3 regions of the Cytobacillus sp. Bac17 genome follow, and region 3 is predicted to be linked to each of the others. Evidence: riboswitches for the same ligand, from Rfam matches in the RefSeq annotation. Region 3 holds a riboswitch; each other region holds the start of a gene.

Region 1 (10,653 bases), on a different contig from region 3:
GCCGGCAAATGCACGGTCTGAGATTAAAAAGCCGCGGTCTGCTCCTATTTCGATGCTTTTCTTAATAACAGCAACAGCCTGTGGAGGTCCCATGGATAAAACCGAAATGGTGCCTTTTCCTATGGTCTTTGTTATTTTCACTGCTTCCTGTACTGCATGGGCATCATAAGGATTTAAAATGGCAGGTGCACTGCGCCGGTCAAGAGTGTTGGTTTTGGGATTGATTTTAATAATTTTTGTATCAGGCACTTGCTTGACACACACTACTATGTGCATTTTTTACTTTCCCCCCTCTAAACTTAAAGCTTCTATAAGTATAGTTCGCTTTAAGAGATAGATAAAAAAGCTTTGTATTACGATATGATTCTCGATACATGCATAGTACTGCTATGAAGAATTAATAAGAATTGTGCAGTTCATTACTAAGAAAAGCGAGAACTGGCGCCAACTAAAAAAAAGAATCCTCAACGGATCCTTTTTTTTCTTCCCTATTATATGTTCAATCTATGTGCTTGGAATTTTAAAATTATACAACAGCTTTCTTCCATAAGAGAATCATTTCCCGGAAGGAAATCCTCATTCTTTTCTTTTGTTCCTTCTCTCTTTTAACGACGCATTGATATTCAAAAATTAATTGATCAAGTTCCTGGCTGCAGCGAACCGTTTCCTGGCTCGCCATTCCATTTTTCTTGGCCGTTTCTATCATTGTTTCCCTTTTTTGCTGAATTTCAGTCAGCAGCTGTATTCTTTTATAGCGCAACTTTCTTCCTCCTACTCCTATCCCTTTATCCGATATAAATGTGTCTACTTGAAGCATTATTACAAGAATTTCTATAAATGTAAATAGATTCGCAATATTAGACAATCTTTTTCCGAATTTATTTTTATCGACATCAATTTCAATTCACCCTCATGGGGTTTCGACACATTCTGCTAAATTTATTATGTGGCATCAACGGGATTTGATAAAAAAATCGCAAGACCATAATATGTTAAAAAAATATCCAATTGTTATAGCAGGAAAATAAAAACCCAATGCCGGGGGCAATGGGTGGGTCATTAAATTATTGATGAACTTCCTTTTTTTCATAAATTGGCACCCATCCTTCTGCGGTAACAAAAATCCGGATGGCTACTACTTTTCGATCCTCCTGAAGAGTAAAATAATGACGGATGTTTTCGGGTACGGATATTAAATCGCCAGGATTCAGGAATACTTCAAAGAACTCTCCATCTTTTCCTTGTATAATAAAGACTCCATGACCGCTGACAATAAATCTCACCTCATCATCTGTATGATGATGCTCCTGCTGGAAATTCTGAAGAAGCTGTTCTAAATTCGGCGTATTCTCTGAAAGGGAAATTACATCCTGTGCCTTATATCCTCTTCGATCAGAAATATCCTTAATTTCTTCAGCAAATGCAGCCAGAATTTCTTGTTTCTCATCATCGGAAAGTAAATATTTTTCCTGCAGATTTTCAGGCAATTTATCTATTGCCCATTGCTCATAGATAACCTCCTGCTTTTCCAGAAAAGCAGCAACCTCTTCCTGATTCCTAATTTCTTTTTTTGAATTTTTCAGTACGATATATGCCAATCTAATCATTCCTCTCTATTATAATTTTTTTCTCGCATGATTTAATAACAGCAGTTCATATATTAAACTACTTTAATTAGCTGATCGGGCTTATATGCCAGGAGCCTTAACTGATAACGGAACAGAAACTCTGAAGCCTCAAGGATCTTTTTAGCCTCAAAGGAGGTTCTGCCCCATACTGTAATTCCATGATTTCTTATCAAGACGGCACCTGAATCTTCATATACATGGGAAGAAAAACACTTTGCCAGCGTTGGAATATGCGCATGATTCGGAATAATCGGAATCTCGAGAACAGCATCTTCCTCCCACTTATCAAATGCTTTAATCAGCTCTTGCCCTTTAAATGTAACCGCCGCCTGATCACCATAAATTTCTGAAATGACATTATTGTCAATAGTATGTACATGAAGACTGCATTCAGCTTTCGTTCTTCGATATATCTCAGAATGCAGAAGTGTTTCAGCAGAAGGCTTTAAATGTGTTTCCCCTGCCGGGTGTCCATATTCATCAACAAGGAGAAAGTCTTCATCAGTGCGTTTCCTTTTATCCTTTCCGCTTGCTGTTACGAGGAATTGAAGGGGATGTGAGCTGACCTTAATGGCCAGATTTCCGCTTGTTCCCATAAACCAGTCCCTTTCTGCAAGCTCTTCCTTAATATCTGCAAGCTCATTCCATTTTTCCCCAACTCTGCTCATACCCTCACCTCATTTAATCTTTTTAAAAGCTCAATGCAATCATAGAATGTTTCAAAGGCAGAATGATTTAGGTTCATCTCTTTGCTTTTCTCCAGGAGCAGATCTCTGGCAATGACAAAGTCTGCCTGTTTGGCAGCCTCCAGATCGGTTACTGAATCTCCGATCACCACTTTAAAGGTGTTCTCATCCACCAGTTTCCTCATAATAGAAGGCTTGCAGCAGCCGCAATTCTTATTGCATTTTTCATCGCAGCTATGGGGCCATAAGATATTAATTGTATCTCCGCTAAAATCAGAACTATTGCAGAACACCTCTTCAAAGGGTCCATACTTATCCAGTACAGGAGCCACAAAAAAATCTATTCCTCCGCTGACTATATAAAGCGGTATTTTTTCTTTTTCCAGATAATCGATAAATGGCTGAAATCCCTCTCTTACTCTTGCATTTTCTAAGATGAAATCGGTGATAGCATCTTTCAGACTGCTTGGCAGAAGGGAAAACATCTTTCCTACTCCTTCTTGAATGGTAATTTCCTGTCCCAGAACTTGATTTTTTATCCCCTCCCATTGAGAAGGAGCAAAGTGCTTCATGATATGAATGATGTTATCGTTTTCGGTAATAGTTCCATCAAAATCACAAAATACCGCCACTTTAGCCATTCTTTACAGCCACCTCTTTGTACCCCCACAGATCAATCGCTTTTTTTAATTCAGGGAAGTTTGATGGAGCATCTGTTAAAGAAGCCCCATTTAAAATTAAATCTATTGCCTGGCGGAATGCCAAACCGCCTCCTCTTGCCCCATCCGGATGCCCATGTACGCCACCTCCGGCATTAATTACACTGTCTATTCCGAAGTCTTCGAAAAGCAAAGGTACAAGACCCGGATGGATGCCGGCTGATGGAACCGGAAAGGTTCTTTTGCAGAAATCATTCCTAGTCAGGGTATCCCCAATTGATAAGGCCAGAGTTTTTTCAAGGGCAACCGATCCATAAGGTGAAGGGAATAGAGACAAGTCTGCGCCTGCATACCTGAGGAGTTTGCCTAAAAGCAAAGGATAGGAAATCCCATAAACACTTGAAGCAGAAAGAGCTCCACTAACTGCAGGATGTGCCATGATAGGCAGCCCTATCTCATCATCTTCTCTTAATGACTGCAAAACATCGAGCCCATACGAGAATACGTTGAAGAGAAGAAGATCTGCACCAAGTCTGGATGCTTTCCTTGCCTTATCTTTTAAATCAAAAGACCTGCCTGTTAAATTCACAGCATATAGGGTACGGTGGCCTGTTTCCTCATAAACCTGCCTTAGCACTTCTTTGCCTTCGGTTATCCGGGCTTCAAAAGGTGTAAGGCGGTTTTCAAATAGAATTTCATCATCTTTTACAAGGTCGATGCCGCCAAGGGCCTGTTCCCTCAGCTGCGAAGTTAAAAAATCCATGTCTTTGCCCAGCACCCCTTTGAAGATGCTCATCAGAAGGGGTCTATCATATACATTCAGTTTTTCCCTCAGTCCGTCAATCCCGAATCGTGGCCCAGGAAAAAAGCTTTTAAGTTCATTGGAAAACTGTAAATCTAACAATTTAATCTTTCCATCCAATGATAGTTTTCCAAAGACTGTTGTTAATATTGCCGGTAAATCAGGACTGAAATTAACAGTTGGATAGGCAATCTTAATGACTGCGGCTGTTTCCTTTTTTTCTTCATCTTTAGTATAGTCTTCAACAGAAACGACCCTGCCTTTATGCTTTTCCAGCTGCTGTTTTTCTAGTTCCGGCAAATGGGTCCATGACCCGACCGTTAAGCCTAAAGCGATCTCCTCGGCCTTTTTCTCCGGGTTATGTTTTTCATCATGAACCAGATACGTTGCAATAATTTCACTCATGTATATTCTTCCTTTCAAAAATCAAAGAATGAAAACAATAAAAAACCTCTTCAAATAAGAAGAGGTTAGGATAGCAATCTAACATCTTCTTATCTTTCAGCTATAAGCTGCAAGATTTAGCACCGTGCTCATGTATAAGTCGGTTGCCGGGCTTCATAGGGCTAGTCCCTCCGCCTGCTCTTGATAAGAAAACGAAACGAGTATTCAGTTAATTTAGAATTAAAATTTAATTAGAATTATGACAGTGCTTAATATTTTTGTCAATTGAATTATGAGAAAAATTTAAAATAAATTTAATTTTTTTATTCTGCCCACTGCTTCTTTAAGTCTCTCCTCAGATGTCAGTAAACCCGCTCTCACATACCCTTCTCCAAAATCACCAAATCCGATGCCTGGTGCAACCGCAATATGCGCTTTATCCAAGAGATAGTCAGCAAACTCTTCCGATGTAAATTGTTCAGGGACCTTGAGCCATGCAAAAAAAGAGCCTTTAGGAGCTTGAACATTCCAGCCGATTTCCCTGAGGCCAGAGATGAATGTATTACGTCTGGATTCGTATATGGAATTCAATTCTTTAACACAATCCTGTGGTCCTGACAGAGCAGCTGCTGCAGCTTCCTGAACAGCACCAAACAAGCTGACGTATAGATGATCCTGCATAAGGTTCAGTGCTGCGACGACACTTGCATTTCCAGCTGCAAATCCAACTCTCCAGCCTGCCATATTAAATGTTTTTGAAAGTGTATAAATTTCAATTCCGACCTCTTTTGCCCCTTCTGCCTGAAGAAAGCTTTCAGGCTTTATGCCGTCAAAACCAATTCCTCCATATGCAAAATCATGGACGATGCAAATACCATGGCTCCTGCTCAAATCAACTGTTTCTTGAAAAAAGTCCTTGTTTGCCACTGCTCCAGTGGGATTATTTGGATAATTAAGGAACATCAGTTTAGCTGCATTAAGCTGGTCTGCTGACAATTCACTGTATACTGGCAGGAAGTTATTTTCTTCTCTTAGAGACATTGTCACCATTTTTGCTTTGGCAAGTGCAACACCTGACCAATAATCAGGATATCCCGGGTCCGGAACCAATACGCTGTCCCCAGGGTTTAAAAGGCATTGAGGGATTTCAACCAATCCTGCTTTACCACCAAAAAGGATGGCTATTTCGGTTTCAGGATCCAATTCAACATTAAATTCCCTTTTATAAAAGTCAGCAGCTGCCTTTTTTAAATACGGGAAGCCCTGGAAAGGGGAATATTTATGGTTTTGCGGATTATCGGCTGCACTTTGAAGACTCTTGACAATATGCTCTGGTGTAGGCATGTCAGGATTGCCCTGTCCAAGATTGATGACATCATGCCCTTGTTGGAGTTTTCTCCCCACTTTGGCTGTCAAAGATGCAAAAAACTGTTTAGGCAGACTTTTCAAAAGATCTGATTGCGGATAATTTACCAAATTGTTCACCTGCTTAAAAAAAAGATTGAAAATATAGTCACAAATGATATAACGTAAATGGTAAGATGTAAAGTAAAATTTTGAAAATTTCCATCTATCGGACTAATTTTACCATAAGGATATGATGATTGCGGGGGAGTTTTATGAAATTAAAGATTGCCTGTTTGCAAATGGATATTGCATTTGGAAAACCCGAGGATAATTTTAAAGCAGCCGAAATCATGATTAAAAAGGCGCTTAGGGATAAACCGGATGTTATTGTGCTGCCGGAACTTTGGACGACTGGTTATGACTTGACCAGATTGGGTGAAATTGCAGACCAGGATGCAGAATCATCGCTAGTCTTTTTGAAAGAGGCCGCACAGAGCAATCGGGTTCATATGATTGGCGGATCTGTTGCAAAGAAAACACCCGATGGCATTTACAACACTCTGCTGATTGTAGATAACCAAGGTGACCTTATACATGAATACAGCAAGCTGCACTTGTTCAAGCTGATGAATGAACATCTCTATCTGAACGGAGGGACAGCCAAGGGAGTTTTTTCACTGGAAAATAGGAAGTTTGCAGGGATGATTTGTTATGATATCCGTTTTCCTGAGTGGGTGCGGACCCATACAGCGGAAGGTGCTGAAGCTTTATTTGTAGTAGCTGAATGGCCATTGGCCCGGCTGGCACATTGGCGGGCACTTTTGATTGCGCGTGCCATTGAAAACCAGTGCTATGTAATTGCATGCAACCGCTCCGGTTCTGATCCTGACAATGTCTTTGCTGGCCATTCGATGATTATAGATCCTTGGGGAGTAGTGCTTGCAGAAGGTTCTGAAACGGAAGAAATCCTATATGCTGAGATAGACCTGGATAAAGTGAAAGAAGTCCGCAGCATGATTCCGATTTTTACCGACCGCAAACCGGATTATTACTATTGAAGGCATGCAGGGCCCTAACTGGGGCCCTGCCTTGCTTTACCCTTCTATTTTCGCCCACATTTCCGGAGGGTTTAATTCATAAATGCCATTTTCCCTGTACATATAATGATTTATAATAAATTCTCTGCGTATCGTAGCATAGTCTTCATGATACTGTTGAATATATTCGTTAAGCTCTTTTTCTTCATATTTTTTCCCCATTTTCAATCCTTTGATTAGATACTCAAAAACCATGAGTCTCTTCTTCCTCTGTGCAGGAATATTCTTCAGCTTTCCATCTTTGGTAAAGAAATTTTCAATAACCTTCTGGCTTTCTATATTTTGTTCTTCCATTTTCTTAACCTCCTCTTTATCTGCCAATTTTGCAAGAACACCTGATTGATGTTTCAGTACGGATTCATTTAAATAAAAATAAACAGTATTTTTATCTCTTCTCTGATAAACAAGGTTTATTTCCCTCAGTTTATTTAAATGATGAGTAATGGTTGGCGGAGTTAAACCAAGCTTCCCCGCTATCGCCTGTCCATGCAAAGGACCTTTGGCAAGGAGAAAAACAATCCTGATTCTGGTTGGGTCTCCCATTGTCTTATAAAAAGCTACTAAACGATTTAATTGCATATTTTCAGCGCCCTCATTTCGATCGATATCTAATTAGATGATAATCGAATCCTACTCATTCAGTCAACCATATATATAATAACCCCCATAAAAAAATCACCTAAGAGGTGATTGTTAAGTTTGAGCTATTTTATATAATTAGACCCTTCGAGTGCTAGCAGTACTTCTTTAATTTCAGTCCTGTTTCCTGCATAACCCGTTAACGATTTATTTTTTCCAATCACGCGATGGCATGGGATAATGATCGGAAGGCGATTGGCCTTGTTTGCCTGACCAATGGCACGCACTGCTTTTTCTTTCCCTATTTTAAAAGCAATGTCCTGATAACTTCTTGTCTCTCCAAATGGGATTAGGCACAGCTCTTTCCAGACTGCCTTTTGAAATTCAGTGCCATGAGGTTCAATGGGGATGTCAAACTCTTTCCTATGCCCTTCAAAGTATTCCTCAAGCTGATTTGTACACCTTTTAATTAAAGAGTCGGAGGGATCCAATTTCAATGATAAAACGTCTTCCCCTTCGAGAAAATCTTCTTCCCCCATGTATAAAGCCGAAAGGATTCCATTCTCAATGACAATGTAAATGTCCCCTGCCGGTGTGTATGTTTTAGAATAAACTCTGCCTTTCATTTCATTCCCGCCTTTAAAGAATAGGGCAAATGGATGTGGAATACAGTTCCTTCCCCCAATTTGCTTTCCACTTCAATTGTTCCCTTGTGTTCTTCAATAATTTTATATGTAACCATTAAGCCAAGTCCAGTGCCTCTTTCCTTTGTAGTATAAAAAGGTTCACCAAGCTTTTTTATTTTATGTGCAGGAATTCCTGTCCCTTCGTCCCTAATGGATATGTGAACTTTATGGTCAAACCCTTTCTGGATGGATACAGTAATATATCCACCTTTAGGCATGACTTCAATGGCATTTTTTATAATATTGATAAAGACCTTTTTCATTTGATTGGATTCACAGAAAACATTGGGCAAATTCTTTTCATAATAAGTCCTGAATTGAACATTATGGAGCACAGCCTGAGCACTAAGGAGATCGACTGTTTCCTTCATGATTTGAGATATGTCTTTTTCCACAAATTTGACAGCTTGAGGCTTAGCAAGTATGAGAAATTCATTAATAATTGAATCAATCCTGCTAAGCTCAGTGGTAATCACATTGAAATACATAGTATGATCTTCCTTCACACTGTCCTCCAGCAGCTGTATAAAGCCTTTAAGTGCTGTCATGGGGTTTCTTATCTCGTGGGCAATCCCTGCTGCCAATTCTCCAATCACATGCAAAGTGTCTGATTTCCGAAGCTGTTCTTCCATTTCCAGCTTCTCAGTAATGTCTTTAAATGTTGTCATACTGATATTAGAAAAAATATTCAGCTTGTTGGAAAACTCAAAAAATTTCTTTCTGCCTGATTTCAGAGTAATGGAAAGGTTACCGTCTGATTGCCCCGCAGAGTGTATGTTTTTTATCTGCTCTTTTAATTCATCATCGGTTATATTGCAGTCATTTAAAATACTATGCAGCGAAACACCAATAAGCTCCTTTTTTGTCATCTGAAGCATTCTCTGACCTGATTGATTAATATCGACTATTTCAAACTGATTGTTCCAGAGCAGAATCCCTTCAAGGGCACCTTCAAATATCATGCGAAATTTTTGTTCGCTTTCCCTCAAGCTTTTTTCCATAGCGTGACGCTCACTGACATTTCTGAAGATTGTCATATGGTAGCCTTCAACGGAGTTCAATTTCACTGTAAACTCCAAAGATTTGAACTGGCCATTTGGCATAAGAAAAACTAGCTCATCCCGTATGCTTCCCTTAACGAACATCTCTTTAACAATGCTTTTGTATCTTTCCGATTTTTCATATACAAAATCTTTGATCTTTTTATTGAGAAGCTCATCATGAGTACATTCAAAAATTCGGCAAGCAGCTTCATTCGCATCAATGATCTCACCATTTCCACGCCAAAAAATGATCCCATCCAGGGCTTCAATAAATAGGTCAGCATACAGCTCTTCATTCTTTTTCACTTTTCGTTCGAGGAGCCGCTTACTCGTTACATCTCTTAATATACACATATAAAGACCGTCCTCATTAAGGATGCTGGTAGTAAAATCAAACTCTATTATCGTTCTGCCGTTATATATTGGCAGAATGCCCCTGACACTTTCCTTCTTCTTTAATAATTCCCTTTGCTTTTCAAGCTTGAAATGTCTATTTTTCGGCACGATATCAGACAGTCTCCTGCCGATCAGGTGTTGTTTATCCGTCTTTATACTTTCAGCAAATGATGGATTGACATCAACAATTCTCTCCTGGCTATCAAAAATTAAAATTCCATCATTTGAGCGTGAGAATATATTATATTTAAGTGAATGATTATTGGCCAAAATATTATTTTCCTTTTCCAAAGTCTCAATCCTGGCATAGAGTCTCCTGATTTCCTGATTCATAATGACCACTCTATTTCCTCCTATTGGGATATGCAATTAATTAAATATTTCTACAATATCTGACTAAAACCTTTAAATCTCCGAGAAAACTGTCTTATTAATTTTTCATCTCAAATGTCTGGAGAAAGGACAAGGCATACCCTGTGTAGAGAGTATGCCTGGATTTTACAATTTGAATTTTGCAATCATCTCATTTAATTGTTCTGCCAATTCCGACAAGGACTGTGCATTGTCTGAGATTTCCTCCATTGATTGGTTAGTCTGAGCCATTGATGCACTCGTTTGTTCGATGCCTGCCGCAGATTCCTCAGACACTGCGGCAATACTGCCAATGGACTGGTTCATATGGGCAGAATTAATGGATACCTGCTCGAGGCTGCGGGAAATGTCACTGACATTATTGGACATTGAGTTAACTGCCTCATAAATTTTCTGAAATGTTTGTCCTGTCAATTGAATTTGCTCGGTTCCCTTTTCAACTTGAACATAGCCTGTTTGAAGGGATGTGGCCACACTGCTTGACTCCGTTTGAATACCCCCGACAATCTTAGTGATATCTGAAACCGAGAATGATACCTGCTCAGCCAGTTTCCTCACCTCATCTGCCACTACTGCAAAGCCTCTTCCATGCTCACCGGCTCTGGCAGCTTCAATTGCTGCATTTAATGCCAGAAGGTTGGTCTGGTCTGCAATTTCCTTTATAACCTTAACTAATCTGGAGATTTGTTTTGTCTGACCATCAAGTCCATTTACCTTGTCAACAGAAGACTTCATTATTTGGTTAATTAATCTCATTTGTTCCTGGGATTCTTTCATTAGCTTGTTTCCATTCTCAGTAAGTGATAGCACCTCTGTGGAAGCACTCTTTATTTCATTACCGCTGTATGAAGCTTCTTTTACTTTTTCCAGGTACTCGTCCATCATTAAAGATAAACGCGTTGCAGAACCCGCCTGATCCTCGGCTCCTCCGGACAGTTCCTGCATGGTTGAAGCCACCTGCTGACTGGCTGCTT
Region 2 (10,653 bases), on a different contig from region 3:
GTCCAGTTGTTTTCTGCTGCAAGAGTCAGGAATCTTTCCAGGCGGGCACTTGAATGTTCAGGTCCCTGTCCTTCATAGCCATGTGGAAGAAGCATGACAAGACCTGATTTTTGGCCCCATTTCGCACGGCCAGCAGCAATAAACTGGTCAAACATTACCTGTGCCGCATTGGCAAAATCACCATACTGAGCTTCCCATAGAACAAGCGTTTCCGGAGCGAATACATTATATCCATATTCAAAGCCTACGACAGCAGCTTCAGATAATGGGCTATTATGGACAGCGAATGATGCTTTAGCCGTTGAAAGCTTGTGCAAAGGTGAATACGCTTTTCCAGTTGTATGATCGTGCAGAACAACGTTTCTTTGTGCAAATGTACCTCTCTCGGAATCCTGGCCAGTCAGTCTGACAGGGGTACCATCAGATAAAATGGTTGCAAAAGCCAGTGTTTCAGCAAGTCCCCAATCAATCTTGCCGTCTCCTTCAAGCGCTTCCAATCTGCGCTGCAGGATTTTGCCGAGTTTATCAAACACTTTGAAATTCTCTGGCCATTTTAATAATTCTTCGTTAATTTGCTTTAATTTATCGACAGACACAGCTGTTTTAATTTTTGGCAGACCCTTTTCGACTGTTTCAGGTGGATTGGTTAACTCCGCCTCTTTCTTTTCTTTTGGAACCTTTTCATAGGCAGCCTTCATTTTTTCCAGTACTTCATGATGAATGCCCTCTGCTTCCTCTTTGGAAATGATCTTTTCATTTAGAAGCTTATCAGCATACAGCGCTTTCACGGTTGGACGCTTGCGAATAATGTTATACATAAGAGGATTAGTCGTCATAGGCTCGTCCATCTCGTTGTGCCCAAATCTTCGGTATCCGATTAAGTCGATAAGGATATCCTTTTGGAATTTCGCACGATATTCACAAGCAATTCTTGCCGCTGCAACTACTGCTTCAGGTTCATCTGCATTCACATGCAGAATTGGCATTTCATAACCTTTGGCAAGATCACTTGCATATCTGGTAGAACGTGAATCATGTGATTCTGTTGTGAAACCAATTGTATTATTGGCAATGATATGGATCGAACCGCCCGTATTGTAGCCAGTCAGCTGTCCAAGGTTCAGTGTTTCTGCTACAATTCCCTGTCCTGGGAATGCTGCGTCTCCATGAATGATAATGGCTAAAGCAGCTTTTGGATCTACTTCAGGATAACCGGCCTTTGTTCTATTATCCTGTGAAGCTCTGGTATAGCCCTCAACCAGTGAACCTACAAATTCAAGATGGCTCGGATTGTTAGCTAATGTCAGTCTGGCTATGGTCGTATTCTCATCTTTGATCTGTTTATCAAGACCAAGGTGATATTTAACGTCGCCTGTCCAGCCGTAATTGATTCCGATAGATCCTTCGGAAGGAACCAGTTCTTTATTTGGCGCATGCTGGAATTCCGCGAAGATCATTTCATACGGCTTTCCAAGCACATGGGCAAGAACATTTAATCTTCCGCGGTGGGCCATGCCGATGTTAATTGTTTTGGCTCCATCAGAAACGGATTCAGAAACAATTTCATCCAGTAATGGAACCATTGTATCAAGACCCTCAATTGAGAATCTTTTCTGGCCAACGAATGTTTTATGAAGGAATTTTTCAAATTCCTCAACTTCAGTCAGTCTTCTTAAAACTTTCAGTTTTTCTGCCTTCTGCATTGACAGTTTATGGCTGTTGGCCCCTATTTTACGGCGAAGCCAGTCTTTTTCGTTTTCATCAAATATATGCTGGAATTCAAACGCAATTGGTCCCATATAAGCGCTTTTCAGGAATTCAATTGCTTCAAGTCCGTTGCGTAATGGATAGGTGGCGTCTTTAGTAATGACACCGGCAGGAATCTCTTTTAAATCATTTTCAGTTAAGCCATATTTGCTCAGTTCGAATAATGCACTTTCAGATTTATTGTTACCCAGCGGATAAATATCTGCAGCCAAGTGGCCATATGTGCGGATATTATCAGCAAGGCGAATCGCAGCAAGTGTTTTTTCAAGCTGTCCGGCATTCATTGGCTGATTTGCTGATGAAGCCATTTGCGGAGTTCCTTCACTCGCTAGAGGGGAACCATTTCTTTCAAAGTAGTCTTTCATTTCAGGATCGATAGAAGATGGATCCTCTAAGTATCTTTCATATAGTTCAATAACGTAGCCAAGGTTGGGGCCATGAAATCCTTGTTCAAAAGGTCCCTCACCATTCGATGGCTTTTTCATGGAAAATTACCTCCATAACTGTTTTTAAGTAAATAATTCAAATACATTTTTCTCCCCTGAAAATACAATACCCGTCTATATGATGCATTAACGTTTTATTTTTACGAATAATAATATTTTTCAGAGGATAAAACGTTTCCACAGTTATTCTAACACGGAAAATCTAGTTGTACAAAGATAAAAACATGAATATAGTGGAAAACTATTAAAAAATTTTTTTTAGTAATTACTTATTCTAATAAAATGTTTTGTTAAATGTTAAACAATTATAAATAAGAAATAACTGGGTGGTTTTTAGGGGTTCATTTTAGATTGTTATTATACTTAAAATGTTGCCCGCTGATTTCAGCACGGGACCTTCTTTCCGCCGGGAGGAACAGAGGTCTTCAGCTCCGCCTGCGCGGTCTCCCGCTCCCTCTCCTGCCGCAGGACATTTAAAAAGGCTTCCTTGACTAATACCGCACGACGAAAATGCGGATGAATTTTCGAGAATCATGTGCCCATAGCGATGATCAGTTCAGGTTAATAACTAAGTTCAAGCAAAAATTCAAAAACATTTTGTAAAAGCACTTTCTTATATAGAAGACAAAATAAAAAAGCCGGCAGTCGTCCGGCTTTAAAAAGTCTCAACTAAGTTAATATAGATTTGTTTCACTGCATTCGCATTTTTTCTGTTTTCTTTTAGGGAAGATTCAATTGCTTCTCTCGTTTCCACAGGAAAATCAAAATGGCCGCAAGTTGTACATTTTTCGAACATGGAACCAGAAACATTTACTTCAATGCCATCCATGGTCTGGAATACTGCTGGACCCTCGGATTCCGCAAACCGGTGGCGGCAGTGGCTATGTTCACGCATATTAGCTCCCCTCCAAGAAAAATTTCATTTACGTTCATTATAAAACAAATATTCTGAACTTTAAAGTGATCCCCTTCTAACATTTTATGCCAGGTTTTTTTCAAAAGAATAATTTGTGTATTTTTAAGACACATTAAAATTATTCAAATTCAGGAGGTTTTTCCATGAATATTGGCAGAGCAAAAGAGATTGCTGAGTCTGCTGAAATGCACAGTGTTACTTTGAATGGCATCCCGATCATCATTCAGCATGTAGATGAGCAGACTAAAACAGCACGTGTTTACACAAAAGCAGATTCTGAAAAAGAAATGGATGTGCCGGTTAACGATTTGATTGAAGAATGAATACCCCAAAAAAACTTTCCAGAATCTGATGGGAAGTTTTTTTGTTCAAAATTTTCCTCATTCCCCCTTAAATAATGGAGACTGAGGGCAAAAGGACGTAAGATACCTGGTCGGATATTTTTTATAACATAAAATATTCAAAAAAGTGTTGACGATTAGCGGTTTACTGTAGTAAAGTTTAGAGAAAATTTAATATTTGATTTCTTATCCAGAGAGGTCGAGGGTAAGGCCCGACGACGCCTCAGCAACCAGCAATCATTTTTTTGATTGAAAAGGTGCTAATTCCTGCAAGTTTCTAAAACTTGAAAGATAAGAAGAATGGCTGATCACATTAAAAAGTCTTCTTCTTATAGAAGGCTTTTTTTTATTTTTTATAAGGAGTGGTTACAAGCATGTATAATATTGACACCAGATTAGCGCAAATCGGAAACAGGAGCGAGTCAGCAACAGGTGCTGTCAACCCGCCCGTATATTTTTCCACGGCATATCGCCATGAAGGCATTGGCCAGTCAACTGGCTTTGACTATAGCAGAACAGGCAACCCTACCCGCCAGCTGCTTGAGGAGGCAATCGCCGATCTGGAAGAAGGCGACCAAGGCTATGCCTGCAGTTCTGGAATGGCCGCAATTCTTACCATTCTTTCTCTTTTTAAATCCGGAGATGAATGGATTGTATCAAAGGATTTATATGGCGGTACATATCGTCTGCTTGAACAGGGCTTCAAGAAGTGGGGACTTCAGTGCAAATATGTAAATACCAGCAATTCCGAAGATGTTGAACTATTAATCACGGAAAAGACCAAGGCAATATTTCTGGAGACTCCAACTAATCCGCTTATGGAACAGACTGACATTCAATTGATAGCAGACATTGCCCAAAAGCATAATATCCTCCTTATAGTTGATAACACGTTTTATACCCCTCTCCTTCAGCAGCCGTTAAAGCTTGGAGCTGATATTGTGATCCATAGTGCAACCAAGTATCTTGGCGGGCATAATGATGTCCTTGCCGGATTAATTGTTGCAAAAGGCAAAGAGTTATGTGAGGCACTGGCGATGAACCACAATGCCGCAGGTGCTGTCCTTAGCCCTTTTGATTCATGGCTGTTGATCAGAGGGATGAAGACACTCTCTCTCCGCATGGAACGTCATGAAGAAAATGCAAAGGAATTAGCAGAATTTTTATCGGGCCACGATGCAGTAACAGATGTCCTTTATCCCGGCAAGGGCGGCATGATATCATTCCGAATCAAGGATGAATCCTGGGTGAATCCATTTCTGCAGAGCCTCTCCCTTATCTCCTTTGCTGAAAGCCTTGGAGGAGTCGAGAGTTTCATAACTTATCCAGCAACTCAGACACATGCGGACATTCCTGAAGAAATCCGTATTGAAACCGGTGTTTGTAATAGGCTTCTGCGTTTCTCGGTTGGAATAGAAAATGCAGAAGATTTGAAGGCGGATCTTGAACATGCTTTTGCTAAGGTTGTTAAGGAGGCAGTACGATGAGTTCGAATTACACATTCCAAACGAAATTACTTCACAATAATCAAAAATTCGACCCGGAAACAGGAGCTGTCAGTGTACCGATCCAGCATGCCTCCACTTTTCATCAAAAAGATATTGATGTGTTCGGAAAATATGATTACAGCCGCAGCCTGAATCCAACAAGGGAAGCACTTGAAGAAGTCATCGCGGAGCTTGAAGAAGGTATTAGAGGGTTTGCCTTTTCTTCTGGAATGGCTGCCATTTCTACAGCATTCCTCCTCTTATCTCAGGGAGATCATGTTGTCATTACAGAAGATGTATATGGCGGAACCTATCGAATGACAACAGAAGTCCTGTCCCGCTTTGGCATTGAGCACACATTTGTTGATATGACAAATCTTGAGGAAGTAAAAGAAGCAATCCGTCCCAACACGAAAGTTTTCTATGTAGAGACTCCTTCCAACCCGCTGCTGAAAGTGACAGATATACAGGCCATCAGTTCACTTGCAAGACAGCATGGAGCCTTGACATTTGTGGATAATACCTTCCTGACCCCTGCCCTTCAAAAACCGCTTTCTTTAGGTGCAGATATAGTGCTGCACAGCGCAACCAAATTTTTATCCGGACACAGCGACGTCGTGGCTGGCCTAGCGGTTGTGAAAGATCCGGATTTAGGTGCAAGACTTGCTTTTCTCCAGAACTCCTTTGGAGCCGTTTTGGGTGTTCAGGATGCGTGGCTTGTGCTGAGAGGCATTAAAACGCTGCAGGTCAGGCTTGATCAGTCTGTGAAATCAGCTAAGAAAATTGCTGGTTTCCTTAATGATCACCCATCTGTTAAGAAGGTGCATTATCCAGGTTTTGCAGATCATCCCGGATATAAAATCCAGAAAATGCAGGCTGTGAACGCAGGTGCCGTCCTATCTTTTGAGCTTGAAGATGAGCTATCGATGAGAACATTTGTTGAAAATGCGAAAATACCTGTTTTTGCAGTAAGTCTGGGAGCTGTTGAATCCATCCTCTCCTACCCTGCAAAAATGTCACATGCAGCCATGCCAGCATCCGAACGGGAGCAGCGCGGAATAACGGACAGTCTTCTTCGTCTATCTGTTGGCCTGGAGAGCGCAGATGATATTATAGAAGATTTCAAGGCAGCTTTATCTGCTGCCGGAAAAACAAAACATTCGATTTTACAGCGGGGGTGATATTTTGAGTTTCCTAAATAAATTAAAGAATGAAATCATCATAGCAGATGGCGCGATGGGAACTCTTCTGTACTCCTATGGTACCGACAGCTGTTTTGAGGAATTAAATTTATCACAATCTGAACAGATCCAGCACATCCATGAAGCATACATAGGCGCAGGGGCTGAATTGATCCAAACAAATACGTATGCGGCGAATTATTTGAAGCTTCAGCGATATGGACTGGAAGACTCCGTTAAGGAGATTAACAGTGCTGCAGCAAGGATTGCCAAAAAAGCTGCCAAGGAACGCGCATATGTTGCTGGTACAATCGGCGGGATCAGGGGATTCAAGCCCAACATGATTACACTTGAAGAAATAAAAAGAAGCTTCAGGGAGCAGCTTTATTGCCTGCTGCTTGAGAATGTAGATGGTATTTTGCTTGAAACCTATTATGACCTGGAAGAGCTTGAGACTGTCCTTGCCATAGCCAGGAAAGAAACTGATTTGCCGATTATCGCACAGGTGTCTCTTCAGGAAGCGGGTGTTCTTCAGAACCAGACTTCTATCGCTGATGCTTTAGCAAAGCTTGAAGGAATTGGTGCGGATGTTGTGGGAATCAATTGCAGGCTTGGTCCGCATCATATGCTGAAAACTCTCGAAAGTGTGCCTTTGCCAAAGCATGCCTATCTTTCTGCTTATCCAAATGCCAGTATTCCAGCCTATACGGATGGCAAATTTCATTATGAAGGAGATGCAGAATATTTCCGGCAGTCAGCGATTGAATTCCGAAATCAGGGTGTCCGCCTGCTTGGAGGCTGCTGTGGAACAACACCTGACCATATCAAGGCGTTTTCTGACGTTTTAAAAGGACTTCCGCCAATAGAGGAAAAAGAGACAAAGGCAATCAATAAAGTCATGGTTTCTGAAAAGCCATCATCATCAAGAGAGCTCCCTCCTCTTCAAGATATTGTCAGGGAAAGGCCTTCTGTCATTGTTGAATTGGATCCTCCAAGGAAGCTTGATACTTCACGCTTTTTCGAAGGTGCAAAAGCATTGAAAGAAGCCGGAATAGATTCTATTACACTTGCTGATAACTCCCTTGCTTCCCCCCGGGTATGCAACTCTGCGCTTGGATATCTCGTCAAGCAGCAGACAGGATTGCGCCCGCTTGTTCATGTGACCTGCAGGGATAGGAATATTATTGGACTGCAATCCCATTTAATGGGTCTGCACGCACTTGGATTAAATGATATTCTTGCCGTAACGGGTGATCCTGCACGTGTCGGTGATTTTCCAGGAGCATCTTCTGTATATGATGTCTCATCATTTGAATTGATCAGTATGATCAAGCAGTTAAATGAAGGGTTATCTTTTTCAGGGAAAGATCTCGGCCAGAAAGCTGCCTTTTCAGTTGCAGGGGCTTTTAATCCCAATGTCCGCTCATTGGAAAAAGCTGTTGGACGGCTTGAAAAGAAAATTGAACATGGTGCGGACTATTTCATCTCGCAGCCTGTTTTTTCTGAAGAGAAGCTGCTGGAAGTTCATGAGGCTGTGAAAGATTTAAAAGCACCTGTTTATATAGGCCTAATGCCTCTTACCGGCAGCCGGAATGCTGAGTTTCTGCATAATGAAGTTCCTGGAATCAAAATTTCCGACAGCATTAGAAACCGGATGGCTTCATTAAAGGATGATCCTGCACAGGCTGGAGCTGAAGGCATAGCTATTGCCAAGTCGCTGATCGATGCCGCGGCAGAGCTGTTTAATGGCATTTACCTCATCACTCCATTTATGCGCTATGAAATGACTGTTGAACTATCAAACTATGCCCGTGAGACAACCGAACGGCTTTCAAGGAGGAAACAACATGCATAAACCATCACTGCAGGAGCAGATAAAAAAGAAAATCCTGATCATGGATGGAGCAATGGGCACCATGCTGCAGAGGGCCGATCTTACCGCTGCTGACTTTGGCGGCGAAGAATATGAAGGCTGCAACGAGAATTTAAATATAACAGCTCCTTCGGTGATCGAACATATTCACCTTGAATATTTAAAAGCCGGCGCAGATATTATTGAAACCAATACCTTTGGCGCAACCAGCATTGTTCTGGCAGATTACGATCTGGAAGAAAAAGCTTATGAACTAAATAAAATTGCTGTTGAAATTGCCAGGGAAGCTGCAGACCGCATTTCAACTCCTGAATGGCCAAGATATGTGGCTGGTGCCATGGGTCCTACGACGAAGACGCTGAGTGTAACCGGCGGGTCTACATTTGAAGAAATGATTGCGGCTTATGAAGAACAAGCCAGAGGGTTAATTGACGGTGGAGCCGATCTTCTTCTCCTGGAAACCAGCCAGGACATGCTGAATGTGAAGGCTGGTTTTATCGGCATTGAAAATGCATCAAAAAAGACGGGAATAAAACTTCCGCTTATCGTTTCGGGAACGATTGAACCGATGGGCACGACTCTTGCTGGCCAATCGATTGAAGCATTTTATATTTCGCTGGAACATATGAAACCACTGGCAGTCGGACTCAACTGTGCGACAGGGCCCGAATTCATGCAGGACCATATCCGTTCTCTGTCAGGATTGGCATCTACTGCAGTCAGCTGCTATCCCAATGCAGGATTGCCTGATGAAGAAGGACAGTACCATGAAACTCCGGAATCACTGGCGAGAAAGCTTGAGGGCTTTGCCAAGGAAGGCTGGCTGAATATCGTAGGCGGCTGCTGCGGAACCACCCCTGAACATATTCAGGCGATTGCTGAGTCGGTTAAAGATTATAAACCCAGAAATTATGAGGGGAATTCAGTGCATAAAGTTTCCGGAATTGAACCTCTGATTTATGATGACCCGACATTAAGGCCCATTATGGTCGGCGAGCGCACAAATGTAATTGGCTCACGCAAGTTTAAAAGACTGATTGCTGAAGGAAAGTTCGAGGAAGCTGCTGAAATAGGCCGGGCGCAAGTAAAAGGCGGAGCCCACGTAATTGATATTTGCCTTGCAGATCCTGACCGTGAAGAAATGCAGGATGTTGAAAACTTTATCAAGGAATTAGTAAAAAAAATTAAGGTTCCGCTGGTCATTGATTCAACTGATGAAACGGTTATCGAGAAGGCCCTCACCTATTCACAGGGTAAAGCCATCATAAATTCCATTAATCTGGAGGATGGCGAAGAAAGATTCGAAGCTATTGCCCCACTGATCCATCGATATGGTGCAGCTGTGGTAGTAGGTACTATAGATGAAGCCGGAATGGGTGTTACGGCTGAAAGAAAACTGGAAATTGCAAAGCGTTCGTATGATTTGCTTGTAAATAAGTATCAAATTCCGCCTGAGGATCTTATTTTTGACCCCCTCGTCTTTCCTGTCGGCACAGGGGATGAGCAATACATCGGGTCTGCAAAGGCAACGGTAGATGGGATAAGACTTATTAAAGAGGCTTTACCGGAGGTTCAAACCATATTGGGAATCAGTAATGTTTCATTTGGCCTCCCTCCTGTCGGCAGGGAGATATTAAATTCAGTATTCCTTTATCACTGTACTCAAGCAGGACTCGATTATGCGATAGTGAATACGGAAAAGCTCGAAAGATTTGCCTCCATTTCAAAGGAAGAGGTCTTAATGGCTGAAAAGCTTCTTTTCGAAACTACTGATGAATCACTTGCCATTTTCACTGATTTTTACCGGGATAAGAAGAAAGAAAGTAAAAGTGTCCTCCCGGATATGACGCTTGAGGAACGCCTCGCCTATTATATTCTGGAGGGAACAAAAGAAGGGCTGCTGCCTGATCTTGAACTGGCCCTGCAAGCATACCCTGCTCCGCTTGATATCATTAATGGGCCATTAATGAATGGAATGAAGGAAGTAGGAAGATTGTTCAATGATAACCAGCTGATTGTTGCAGAAGTCCTTCAAAGTGCAGAGGTTATGAAAGCATCTGTTGCATATCTGGAGCCATATATGGAAAAGGATGCTGCACAATCTTCATCCAAGGGGAAAATCATCCTGGCAACCGTTAAAGGGGATGTCCATGATATAGGGAAAAACCTTGTGGATATTATTTTAAGCAATAATGGATATGAAGTGATAGACCTGGGAATCAAGGTCTCCCCTGCTGAATTGATTGAAAAAATCAGGCGTGAGAATCCGGATATGGTCGGCCTTTCAGGTCTGCTTGTTAAATCCGCACAGCAGATGGTCATTACGGCACATGACATGAAACAGGCAGGAATCGATATTCCGATATTAGTAGGCGGCGCTGCATTGTCGAGAAAGTTTACAGATACTAAAATTTCCAAAGAATATGATGGACTCGTGCTATATGCCAAGGATGCCATGAATGGACTTTCTCTAGCCAATCAGCTTCAGGAGCCAGAAGAAGTGGAGAAACTGCGGATTCAGCAGGCAGAAAAACAGGCAGCGGTCCTGAATGCAGTCCCTTTTGACCGCGGATCGGTTGCAGTTGCAGTAAAGCCTAAACCAACAGTCAGCACAAAAGTGCCAGTTTTTGTTCCAAAAGACT
Region 3 (10,653 bases):
TCTAAATTTCACTCCTGTCAATTAGATCCAAAATCGGATAGCACAAATTGTGTCATTCCCTCCAAGGATTGTTTTTTCGGCTGTATTTAATTTCGGAAATGAATACTTAATTATTTATATAAAGAAAATTCGACAGGTACCTGGCACCAATAAAATTTGTCGATAAAAAAACGAGCTATATTACTGGACTTTTTTTATTAAAGCGTTTATTTTACTATAAAAAGGCAATATTCTATGTATAAGTTCAATAAAACCGAATGGGATGGTGTTACGATGGCAGACAAAAAAAATGTTAAAACTCCCAACAAAGATCTAAATATTGGTGCTAATGTTTCATTAAACGGCCTGGTAACAGCTGTTTTTGATAATATGGTCCATGTCCAGATTGGCGCTAAGATTGTAACGGTCCATGTAAAAGACCTTTATTCTGGATTAAATAATCCTTTGTTAAAAAACCAGCAGGCATAAAGTGAAACTTCAATCAGCGGGGGCTTTATACCCCACTGATTATAAGTTGAGGCCCACAGGACAAGGAAGGCTTCGTCTGCATGAGCATCGTACGACCAAATGCGACAGCTTTTGGGCGGAAGTATGTTACAAAGACATTGCCATAGGACAAGGAAAGCTACGGCAGCGATACATCGCACGACCGAAAGCGCAGCTTTTGGGAGGACGTGGCGTTTTTAGTCTTTGTTCTGCGGTCGGGCCTTTATGGGCAGTGGACTCCCACTTATCCTCTTTCGATTCCTCTGAGTCTTGAAGAAGGAGGCTTACTGCCCGTTAGACTGCGATAACATCCACCATCTCTAAACATACTTCAGGAGGGGCAGCTCATAAGCTTGCCCCTCCTGTTTTTTCATTATGTTTTCAGGTTATACCGTCTGTACCTGTTTATTTTCCTTTACAGCCGGAGCATAGTCTCCAAGCACCTGATAAGCCTTCAAATCTGATGTATCTAATAATGACACAGCTTCCAATGATGCCTTAAAGATGAAGACATCTTTTGACACTTTACTGATTATTTCACATCCCTCAGGCAATCCTGCATTAGCATCACCCCAAATAATCCAAACTGGCTCGTCAAGAACAGTCCATTCCGACTTGCCTTCCTCAAAGACTGAAGGAATATCTGTTCTGCCTACATGAATCAAATCTTCAATAATTGCGCTGGCTGTCGGAAACATGCCGGCTCCAGGACCCTGCAGGCTGATATTCCCGACTATATCCGCATCAATTGAAACTGCATTTTGCACTCCTTCTACTCTGTACAAGGGATGTGCCTCCGCTGTCAGGACCGGTTTTACAGTACAGCGGATAGCATCTTTTTCCCTCTCAATCGATGCTACATGTTTAAATTTCAGTCCCAGGGAGTCAGCCATACGGATTTGTTCAATTGTAATGTCAGTAATGCCTTCTCTAACAGATGTTTCCTGCGCCGGTGCTTTCCCGAACACCAGCTCACTCAGAACAACCGCTTTGAAAAAAGCGTCATATCCCTCGATATCGTTTTTGGGATCGGCTTCTGCATATCCTTTTTCCTGAGCTATTTTCAGTGCTTCTTCAAATGATAAGTTCTCTTCGCGCATACTTGTCAAAATGAAATTGGACGTGCCATTTAATATACCTTCGATCCGTTCAATCTTGTTCGCATTCAGCAGCTGCTTGATAGTCTGAATTATTGGGATTCCGCCTCCGACTGTTGCTTCAAATCCTAATGATACATTATGTTCTTTTGCGAGCCTCGCAAGCTCACTTCCATGGAATGCAAACATCTCCTTATTTGCAGTAATGACATGGCATCCTCTCAATATTGCCTGGCGCAAATACGTATAGCCTGGCTCCCTGCCAACAATGGCATCAATTACGACATCAAGCTTGGGAAGCTCAATAATTTCTTGAAAATCATCAGTTAAAAGCACGTCATCATCAGGCACAGAATGCTTACTCACATTTTTGACAAGGATGGCGGAGACCTTCACTTCTTTCCCGAATATCGCCTGAAGCCTTCCCTGATGTTTGCTGATCGTTTCATACACTCCTTTTCCAACTGTTCCAAACCCCAATAGCCCAATCGTTAACGCTGACATTTCTCATTCCCCCTGGTTAATATTTAAAGAGCAGATACCTATAAAAACAAAAAACCCCTTCCGTCTATTACAGACAAGAAGGGGTTTGAATTTACATTCCGTTCATTCCGCCTTCTTATCTTCGGAAAATGTATTCCTCTGAATTTGGCACCGTGCATAAATGCTGGTTGCCGAGGCTTCATAGGGTCAGTCCCTCCGCCTCTCTTGATAAGAAGTTTCTAAGTATTCAATTTATATGAATCATAAACATTTATAAGGACTTCGTCAACCTTTTTTGAAATTTTTTTCTTCAACCGCTTTCATTTTCCTCGAAATCTTCAATAATGATTTCAAGAAAATGCTTAAGAATTCTGGCAGTGAGCCCCCAAATAACCTTATCCTCAAAAAAGTAAAATACTTCTTCTACTTTCCTTGTCTGCCAATTGTAATTTTCACCTCCGGCAATCAAGTCAAAAGGAAAATTTTCTTCGGGCTCTACTTTAAAATTCACGTGATACGTTTCCGGCTTTACTCTTTTTAGAAAGGAAAGAGGCACGGTAAAAACTTCTTCTACTTCGTCAGGGTTTGGCACGATCTGGTCAGGATTATGGATAATGCCTGCATAAGGGTAAATAATTTGTCCGAAGGAAATCATGTAATCCAGCGGGGACACATCTGTGATGCTGTCTTCGCTTACGCCGAGTTCCTCTGAGGTCTCACGGATGGCCGTATGCTCCTCATCCCTGTCTTCCGGATCTATTCTTCCGCCGGGGAAACAGACCTCCCCAGGCTGCCTTCTCATTGTAAGTGAACGCACCTCAAAAAGGACATGTGTTTCCTTATTTATCTCTACAAGCGGAAGCAAAATAGCGAATTTCGAAAATCGCTCACTCCCTAAAATGACTGGGGTCCTGTTACTTAACCTTTTAGCCAGTTTTTCAATCTCCATATACCCCACCTCCAGCAGCAATTCCAATTTATTGGCTACATCTTTATCATACTGTATTTACTGTGTTTTATTAATTCATACGGCTTGTACCATGTAATGATACAGGACAGTCTAACTGTCCGCCCTTCAAAAGAAAAAGAAAGTTTCTCCTCCTGCAAATCAGGGGAAATAGAAAATATAATATGACATGAGGAGTGAAAATATGAAGAAAAATATATTAATAGGCGGGTATGCTACACAGGAAGAGCTACGAGAAGCTATTGAAGGGGCAGAGTCAAACGGGTATCAGAAAGACAACCTGGTGATTGTTTCAAAAGATGGAGCGAATCTTGAAAGCTTTGCAGACAATCATGGAGTGAACTTGCGAATAGTCGGATCCCAGGAGCTCGGCAATCAGCGCTTTCTTGATTCAGTGAAAGCCCTTTTTATGGGAGAAGATCCAGCCACAAGTTCAGGAATGGATCCTGATAAAAAAGATGGTATACGGTTTGATGAACATGACTTGGATAAATACGCAAGCATGGTGTTTGATGGAAAATATGTCTTAATCGCGGATTACTACGGAAACTATCCCACTACCCAGAAAGGCAATCAGAGGGTCAGTGCTGAAAACTCAGAAGGGTACCTCGAAAGCGCTTCAGCACGGGAAGTTGACCATGAAACAGATATCAAAACACTGGCAGATAAATCCGGTAGCTCATGTGCTGCCGATAATCAGGAATTCACTCGTGTTCATGTTTCACCAAAGTCTGAAGTTGTGAAAACCAGTGCTGAATTAAACTGGGATAATCGGCTTACAAAGGAAAGGGACAAATAGCAAAGGGCCCCCCGTGTGGGGTCTTTTTTCCCGAATAAAAAAGAGAGGTTCCCCTCTCTTAAGCATACTTCTTCTTATCTTCCTCCTGTTTGAAGAAACTCTTCATCGCATGGAATACATCTGCTTTTTGCTTAAGGATATAATAGCGGAAATCCTCATTTTTAATATTTTTATAGGCTGACATCAAGGTCGAGTGGCGGTTATACTGGTTGACCTCACCGTACCCGAACATATTGGACACCTTCATAAGATCTTCCACCAGCTTAACACAGCGGGCATTGTCAGAGGTCAGGTTATCACCGTCTGAGAAGTGGAAAGGGTAAATGTTATATTTGCGCGGGTCGTATTTGACATCAATCAGTTCAAGCGCTTTACGGTAGGCAGATGAACAAATGGTTCCCCCGCTTTCTCCTTTTGAGAAGAAGTCCTCTTCTGAGACCACCTTTGCTTCAGTATGATGGGCAATAAATTCTATCTCGACTGTCTCATATTTGGTCCTCAGGAACCGGGTCATCCAGAAGAAAAAGCTTCTGGCCATATACTTTTCCCAAATCCCCATCGATCCGCTCGTATCCATCATTGCAAGCACGACAGCCTTTGAATCAGGCTTTACAATTTCATTCCAGGTCTTGAACTTCAAATCTTCCTTATAAATTGGGTGGAAAGCTGCCTTTCCATTCATTGCATTCCGCTTGAATGCCGACATCATGGTCCGTTTCTTATCAATATTGCCCATTAATCCAGTCTTTCTGATATCATTAAATTCAATGTCCTCTACCAGATTTTCATCCTGCTCTTTTCTTTTTAAATTAGGCAATTCCAATTGTTTAAATAAAGCTTCTTCAATTTCCATCAATGATACTTCTGCTTCAAAATAATCCTCGCCTGCCTGGTCGCCTGCCCCTTGCCCTTTTCCGGGTCCTTTCTGGCTGCCGGATCCGTCACGTGCCACTACATCTCCAATCTGGCTATCTCCATCGCCTTGGCCGACATGTTTGTTTTTATCATAGTTATAACGGATTTTGTATTCATCCAAAGAGCGAATTGGAATCTTCACTACTTCCCGCCCATTCGACATTACAATGTTTTCTTCCGTTATTAAATCAGGCAAATTGTTGCGGATTGCTTCCTGGACTTTATCCTGATGACGCTGCTGGTCATCATAGCCTTTGCGATGGAGGGACCAATCTTCTTGGGAAATCACAAACTGATGGTTATTGACATTCGTCATGTTAACCCCTCCTTTTAAATTAAATTTCACACATTACAGCTTTCCAACATACAATATCGCGAGTGTCAAAAAATGATGAAACATCCCCAATTCAGCAGTCTGCCTTCTTTTCATAGACTCATTTCCTGGCAGCAAATTTATTATTAATGACCAATACAAAGAAATGTTTATTACTCTATCATATGCGAGAAGACAAAATAATTTACAAATAATTTTGACAATAAGACATTCGCATCATCTTTTAGACAAGCCCATTTTTTAATATGGGGATTTGCCTAATTAAACAAAAATGAACCTCCGCTTTTAGCGAAGGTTCTTGTCCTTGTTTTTATGCTGAATGGGATCGGGATATTTATCATAATCCTCTTTTAATTCTTTATTGGTCCGCAAATTTTCCATCTGCTTTCCCAGGTTTTCCATTTCTTCAATATTTTCTGCCATTGAGCTGTTTCTCGGTGTATAATTCTTATCTAATTCTTTCTTTTTCATGAATATCACCTCTGCTGTATTTATACCCCCAATTGGGCGTATCTAAACTTTTAGGCAGAATCTGCTGCATAAAAATGGCCAAGCGAAAATAGGATTATACTAAAAGGGGGGGATTTTTATGAGCGAAATCCTTTGCTGCGGCTGGTGTGGTGAATTATCACTGTATGATCGGACAGTTTATCTTGAGAACAAGCCAATTTGTCCTGAATGCCAGAAAAAAAAGAAAGAAGCTGCACAAAATATAGAGAAAAATAGATGAAGGGGCTTTCGGGCCTCTTTTTTTATATGGGGTATTTTTTCCTGGAGTCTATCATTTTTAATACATTTGGCGGTTTGCTTTCCGATTCTGACTTTTTCTTGATTGCGACGCTTCTTCAATTATTTGCGCTGATGCATTTGATTTTTGCGCCGCCACCCGTGATATTTGCGCCTTCCTCATTCTTTATTGCCTCTAGTATCATAATTACGCCGATATACAGCTGATTTGCGCTGCCCATTTTGATTTTTGCGCTGTAACCCATGTCATTACGCCTTCCCTATTCTTTATCGCGTTCTCTTTTGCCATGATTGCTCCTGAACTCCACTTATTTGCGCCCTTCCTAATTCAGCTCTTTATTCATCCGCAAAAAAAGCCTGGCAGCTATCCTGCCAGGCCATTTTTTAACGATTCAGCAAGCTTCCAACATAGCGGAGCAGTTCGTTTGCTGATGTTGAGTTATAGCCATGTTCGTCAATTAATCTTGCTACAACTTCATTCACCTTCTTCAGCTGCTGCTCATCCGGCGTTTTTGAAGATGTGGTGATCTTCACGACATCTTTCAGGTCAGCGAAAAGCTTCTTCTGGATAGCTTCACGCAGACGGTCATGCGAATTATAGTCAAAGCGCTTGCCTTTTCTTGCGTAAGCTGAGATGCGGATGAGGATTTCCTCCCTGAATGCTTTCTTCGCATTCTCGGAGATGCCGATCTGCTCTTCGATTGAGCGCATCAGCTTTTCATCCGGACTGATTTCCTCACCGGTTAATGGGTCGCGAAGCTTCGCTTTATTGCAGTATGCTTCAACATTATCAAGATAGTTTTCCATAAGCGTTTTTGCAGATTCTTCATAAGAGTAAACAAATGCCTTTTGTACTTCTTTCTTCGCAATATCATCATATTCTTTGCGGGCCAGAGAAATAAAGTTCAGGTATCTTTCCTTCAGTTCTGGAGTAATGGATGGATGCTGATCCAACCCTTCTTTAAGCGACCGTAATACATCCAGCGCATTGATGCTCGTGATATTTTTACGGATGATTGTAGAAGAGATCCTGTTGATGACATAACGCGGGTCAATACCGCTCATGCCTTCATCTGCATGCTCTTTTTTCAATTCCTCCACATCAGCCCTGTTATAGCCTTCAACGCTCTCTCCATCATACAAACGCATTTTCTTAACTAAATCTATATCGCCTTTTTTCGGATCCTTCATGCGGGTTAAAATCGTAAACATCGCTGCAACCCTCAGGGTATGAGGTGCAATGTGCACATTGGAAACATCGCTTTCTCGGATCATTTTATCGTAAATCTTCTCTTCCTCTGAAACCTTTAAATTATATGGGATTGGCATAACGATAATCCTTGAGTGCAGAGCCTCATTCTTTTTATTGGAAATGAATGAACGATACTCTGTTTCATTCGTGTGAGCAACAATTAGCTCATCCGCTGATATCAAGGCGAAGCGCCCTGCTTTAAAGTTGCCTTCCTGAGTCAGGGACAATAAATGCCATAAAAATTTCTCGTCGCACTTCAGCATTTCCTGGAATTCCATCATCCCTCGGTTTGCTTTATTTAGTTCCCCATCGAAACGATAGGCACGAGGATCTGATTCTGAACCATATTCAGCAATGGTTGAAAAGTCAATGCTTCCAGTCAGATCAGCAATATCCTGGGATTTTGGATCTGATGGGCTGAAAGTGCCAATTCCCACCCTGCGGTCTTCTGAGAAAATGATTCTTTCAATTAAAACATCTTCTATACGGCCGCCATACTCCTGTTCGAGACGCATACTATTCAATGGCGAGAGGTTTCCTTCAATTCTTATTCCATATTCATCATGAAAGTCTTTACGGAGGTGATGCGGGATTAAATGAAGCGGATCCTCATGCATTGGACAGCCCTTAATAGCATAGACCGCTCCCCTATCAGCGTGAGAATATTGCTCTAAACCTCTCTTTAGCATTGTCACTAAAGTTGATTTACCGCCGCTGACCGGCCCCATTAATAAAAGAATCCTTTTGCGGACATCGAGGCGTTTGGCAGCAGGATGGAAATACTCTTCTACCAGCCTTTCCAATGCTTCTTCTAATCCAAAGAGCTGATTGCTGAAAAATTGATATCTTTTTTGCCCCTTCACTTCTTCGACACCGGCATCCTTAATCATATTATATACCCGTGAATGTGCTGACTGGGCAACCCATGGCTTCTCTTTAACAATTTCTAAATACTCTCCAAAAGTCCCTTCCCATTTAAGCTTTTCTTCCTCGTGTCTGTACATCTCAATTTTTTTTAGAATATCCATAAGGACCTCCCCCTGTCGCATTATCAGAGACGATTAATATACTCTATGCGCCCCGGCAATCGAACATGCGTAAACTATTGAGAGTTTGGTTTGTACTTTTTATGGGGATTAATTATAAGGAACACTTTACTGCGGGATCTAACTGTAAAAAAAACTCCATACTTTTCATTCACAGTTATTCATTTTTGGGCTATAATAAGCTTATATTTACAAGCTTGCCTATTGATATACCGCTAAAGGAGGATTACATATACATGGGTACAATTATTATTATCGGTGTAATGGTTGCTTTCCTTGCTGCTATTTTCACTGCTGGTTATGATGACAAGCCAGGCGTTAGCAAAAAATAAGCTGCTGATCATTCAGCAGCTTTTCTCTTATTTCGGAACACAGGCTCTTGGTTATACCCCTACCTCAAATCCATCTTTTTCTTCTGTACAAAACCCTTCATATACATTCGTGTCTGCTTTTCAAGCATGCCGGCGATTTGACCAGTCCACGTGTCATTCCGCTTGCCGCCCGTACGCTCATCATAGTACTCGGAAATGATTTTATTATACACTTCCAGCTCTTCGCGGTAGGCAGTTTCATCCTGCTTATATTCATTTTCATGGTATATGTGCTGAAGAGGAAGCCTTGGCTTTTTATCGTTCTTTTTGGAAGGATAGCCAACAGCCAGTCCAAACAAAGGAATTACGCGATCCGGTGTTTTTAAAAGTTCAGCTACACCTTCAAGATTGTTTCTTATTCCGCCAATATAGCATATTCCCAATCCCAGCGATTCAGCAGCAACCGCAGCATTCTGTGCAGCCAATGCTGCATCAATGACAGCCACCATAAATTTCTCTGTGCTTTCAATGGAGGGAATTACATTGATATTTTCCATTTGTCCCATTACTTCATGACGATGCAGATCAGCACAAAATACGAAAAATTGGCCATTTTCTGCTACATAATTCTGGTTGCCTGCAAATTCAGCAAGTTTCGCTTTCTTCACTTTATCGGTAATACCGATTATTGAATAGGCTTGAACAAAACTTGAGGTGGACGCAGCTTGAGCAGAAAGTACAATCGTTTCTATCTGTTCTTTGGACAGAGGCCTATCTTCAAAATTCCGCACGGAGCGATGGTCCATCAGCAAATTGATCACTTCATTCATCACAACTCATCCTTTCCATATATACTTTTTCATTTTACCCAGAAAGGAAAGTATTCTCCAAAGGAAAAGGCCCGAAAAATACCAGGCCAGCTGTTTCCTATTTTAAATGCAAGTAATCCTGCTGCCGCAGTGCTTCATAAACAAGAATGGCTGCAGTGTTGGATAAGTTAAGCGAACGGACTTTATCGTTCATTGGAACCCTTAATGCGCGTTCTTTGTTGATTTCAATGATATTCTTCGGAAGGCCCGTCGTTTCTTTGCCGAAAATAAAATAATAATCCTTCCCGACATTGCTGTAATCGAAAGTGGAATGCGGCTTGGTGCCATACTTCGTTAAGTAGAAGTATTCACCGCCTTCGCTGCTATTAAAGAAATCGTCCAATGATTCATGATAGACGATCTTTACAAATTGCCAATAATCCAAGCCTGCACGCTTCAGCATTTTATCATCTGTCGAGAAGCCAAGCGGCCGGATCAGATGCAATGTCGTATCAGTAGCCGCACAAGTACGGGCTATATTACCAGTGTTGGCCGGAATTTCCGGCTGATATAATACTACATGCAACCCCACTTTTTTCACCTCTAAATTAAATCTGCATGTGTTATTATATCATTTTGAAATCACCTTACAAATTACTGGTCATCAGTTATAGACAAAAATTTATATTTAATATTCGGTGTATAGGCTGTTGAATCTTCATAAGCCCAATAACGCATTCGGCTGTTATAAGTATGGGCATTGACCAGGGGCATTCCTGAGGCATCTTTTCCCGTCACGATCGTTGTATGGTCAAATCGCCCGTCTCCCTGAAAATCATAGCAAATAACATCTCCAATTAAGAGCTGATCCGGACTGGAGACTTCCTCCGCTCTTAACCCCGAATTCGAACTCGGCAGATACCATCGCAATGAATTCGCTACCGTCCAGCTGTAGCTCCAATTTCCGCTTCTCATCCACCATCCTTTTCCGCGGTTAGGATACCCTCTCATCGGGCCGCCGCCTACATGAAGGCACTGTGAAATATAATTGGTGCAATCCACTTCAAATTTTTTATAAGCCGGATTATAGCTGTTCCACCATTTTTCTGCATACTGCACTGCTTTCATGCGGTCATACTCATATACAAGCCTTTCTTCCTCTCCATATTCATGGTCTGGAGACGCTTCATCTTTTTGAATCTCATTAAAAGGGTTTTTCTCCCGATCCTCGACGAACACTCCTTTATAAAAGTCGGCTGTTCGCTCTTCAATTTCTTCTTCCATATAGAACACGCCTTTTTGCTTAATTAAATATCTAAAGTGAACTCTGTATTCAACCTGCTTCACGTCATCCTTCTCCCCGCCGACCTTGATCACTTTTCCGGTTGCCTGGGCTTTAACAATCTC

Evidence for each region. A riboswitch is a leader RNA that binds a small molecule or an ion and turns the genes downstream of it on or off. The one in region 3 is predicted to bind S-adenosylmethionine.
Region 1: another riboswitch for S-adenosylmethionine. It lies ahead of NR125_RS03815 (2,3-diketo-5-methylthiopentyl-1-phosphate enolase); the one in region 3 lies ahead of NR125_RS21970 (homoserine dehydrogenase).
Region 2: another riboswitch for S-adenosylmethionine. It lies ahead of NR125_RS18295 (methionine biosynthesis PLP-dependent protein); the one in region 3 lies ahead of NR125_RS21970 (homoserine dehydrogenase).

What each region holds. Positions count from the first base shown of each region.
Region 1 is NZ_JALJRC010000001.1:761,492-772,144, forward strand. It holds gene NR125_RS03790 (electron transfer flavoprotein subunit beta/FixA family protein) at 1-276, opposite strand, end outside; gene NR125_RS03795 (aspartyl-phosphate phosphatase Spo0E family protein) at 527-760, opposite strand; gene NR125_RS03800 (1,2-dihydroxy-3-keto-5-methylthiopentene dioxygenase) at 1,065-1,607, opposite strand; gene NR125_RS03805 (methylthioribulose 1-phosphate dehydratase) at 1,661-2,296, opposite strand; gene NR125_RS03810 (2-hydroxy-3-keto-5-methylthiopentenyl-1-phosphate phosphatase) at 2,293-2,955, opposite strand; gene NR125_RS03815 (2,3-diketo-5-methylthiopentyl-1-phosphate enolase) at 2,948-4,180, opposite strand; SAM riboswitch class I at 4,267-4,370, opposite strand; gene NR125_RS03820 (pyridoxal phosphate-dependent aminotransferase) at 4,463-5,635, opposite strand; gene NR125_RS03825 (carbon-nitrogen family hydrolase) at 5,779-6,564, shown strand; gene NR125_RS03830 (DUF2087 domain-containing protein) at 6,601-7,182, opposite strand; gene NR125_RS03835 (methylated-DNA--[protein]-cysteine S-methyltransferase) at 7,308-7,808, opposite strand; gene NR125_RS03840 (PAS domain S-box protein) at 7,805-9,640, opposite strand; gene NR125_RS03845 (methyl-accepting chemotaxis protein) at 9,806-10,653, opposite strand, start outside.
Region 2 is NZ_JALJRC010000017.1:17,934-28,586, forward strand. It holds gene sucA (2-oxoglutarate dehydrogenase E1 component) at 1-2,252, opposite strand, end outside; gene NR125_RS18285 (hypothetical protein) at 2,869-3,108, opposite strand; gene NR125_RS18290 (H-type small acid-soluble spore protein) at 3,273-3,452, shown strand; SAM riboswitch class I at 3,654-3,768, shown strand; gene NR125_RS18295 (methionine biosynthesis PLP-dependent protein) at 3,845-4,957, shown strand; gene metC (cystathionine beta-lyase) at 4,954-6,138, shown strand; gene NR125_RS18305 (bifunctional homocysteine S-methyltransferase/methylenetetrahydrofolate reductase) at 6,143-7,993, shown strand; gene metH (methionine synthase) at 7,986-10,653, shown strand, end outside.
Region 3 is NZ_JALJRC010000024.1:13,530-24,182, reverse strand. It holds gene NR125_RS21975 (hypothetical protein) at 274-468, shown strand; gene NR125_RS21970 (homoserine dehydrogenase) at 873-2,087, opposite strand; SAM riboswitch class I at 2,200-2,301, opposite strand; gene NR125_RS21965 (NUDIX hydrolase) at 2,377-3,015, opposite strand; gene NR125_RS21960 (general stress protein) at 3,218-3,832, shown strand; gene yhbH (sporulation protein YhbH) at 3,891-5,063, opposite strand; gene NR125_RS21950 (hypothetical protein) at 5,367-5,552, opposite strand; gene NR125_RS21945 (hypothetical protein) at 5,671-5,811, shown strand; gene NR125_RS21940 (PrkA family serine protein kinase) at 6,213-8,108, opposite strand; gene nfsA (oxygen-insensitive NADPH nitroreductase) at 8,518-9,267, opposite strand; gene trmL (tRNA (uridine(34)/cytosine(34)/5-carboxymethylaminomethyluridine(34)-2'-O)-methyltransferase TrmL) at 9,365-9,838, opposite strand; gene NR125_RS21925 (amidase domain-containing protein) at 9,901-10,653, opposite strand, start outside.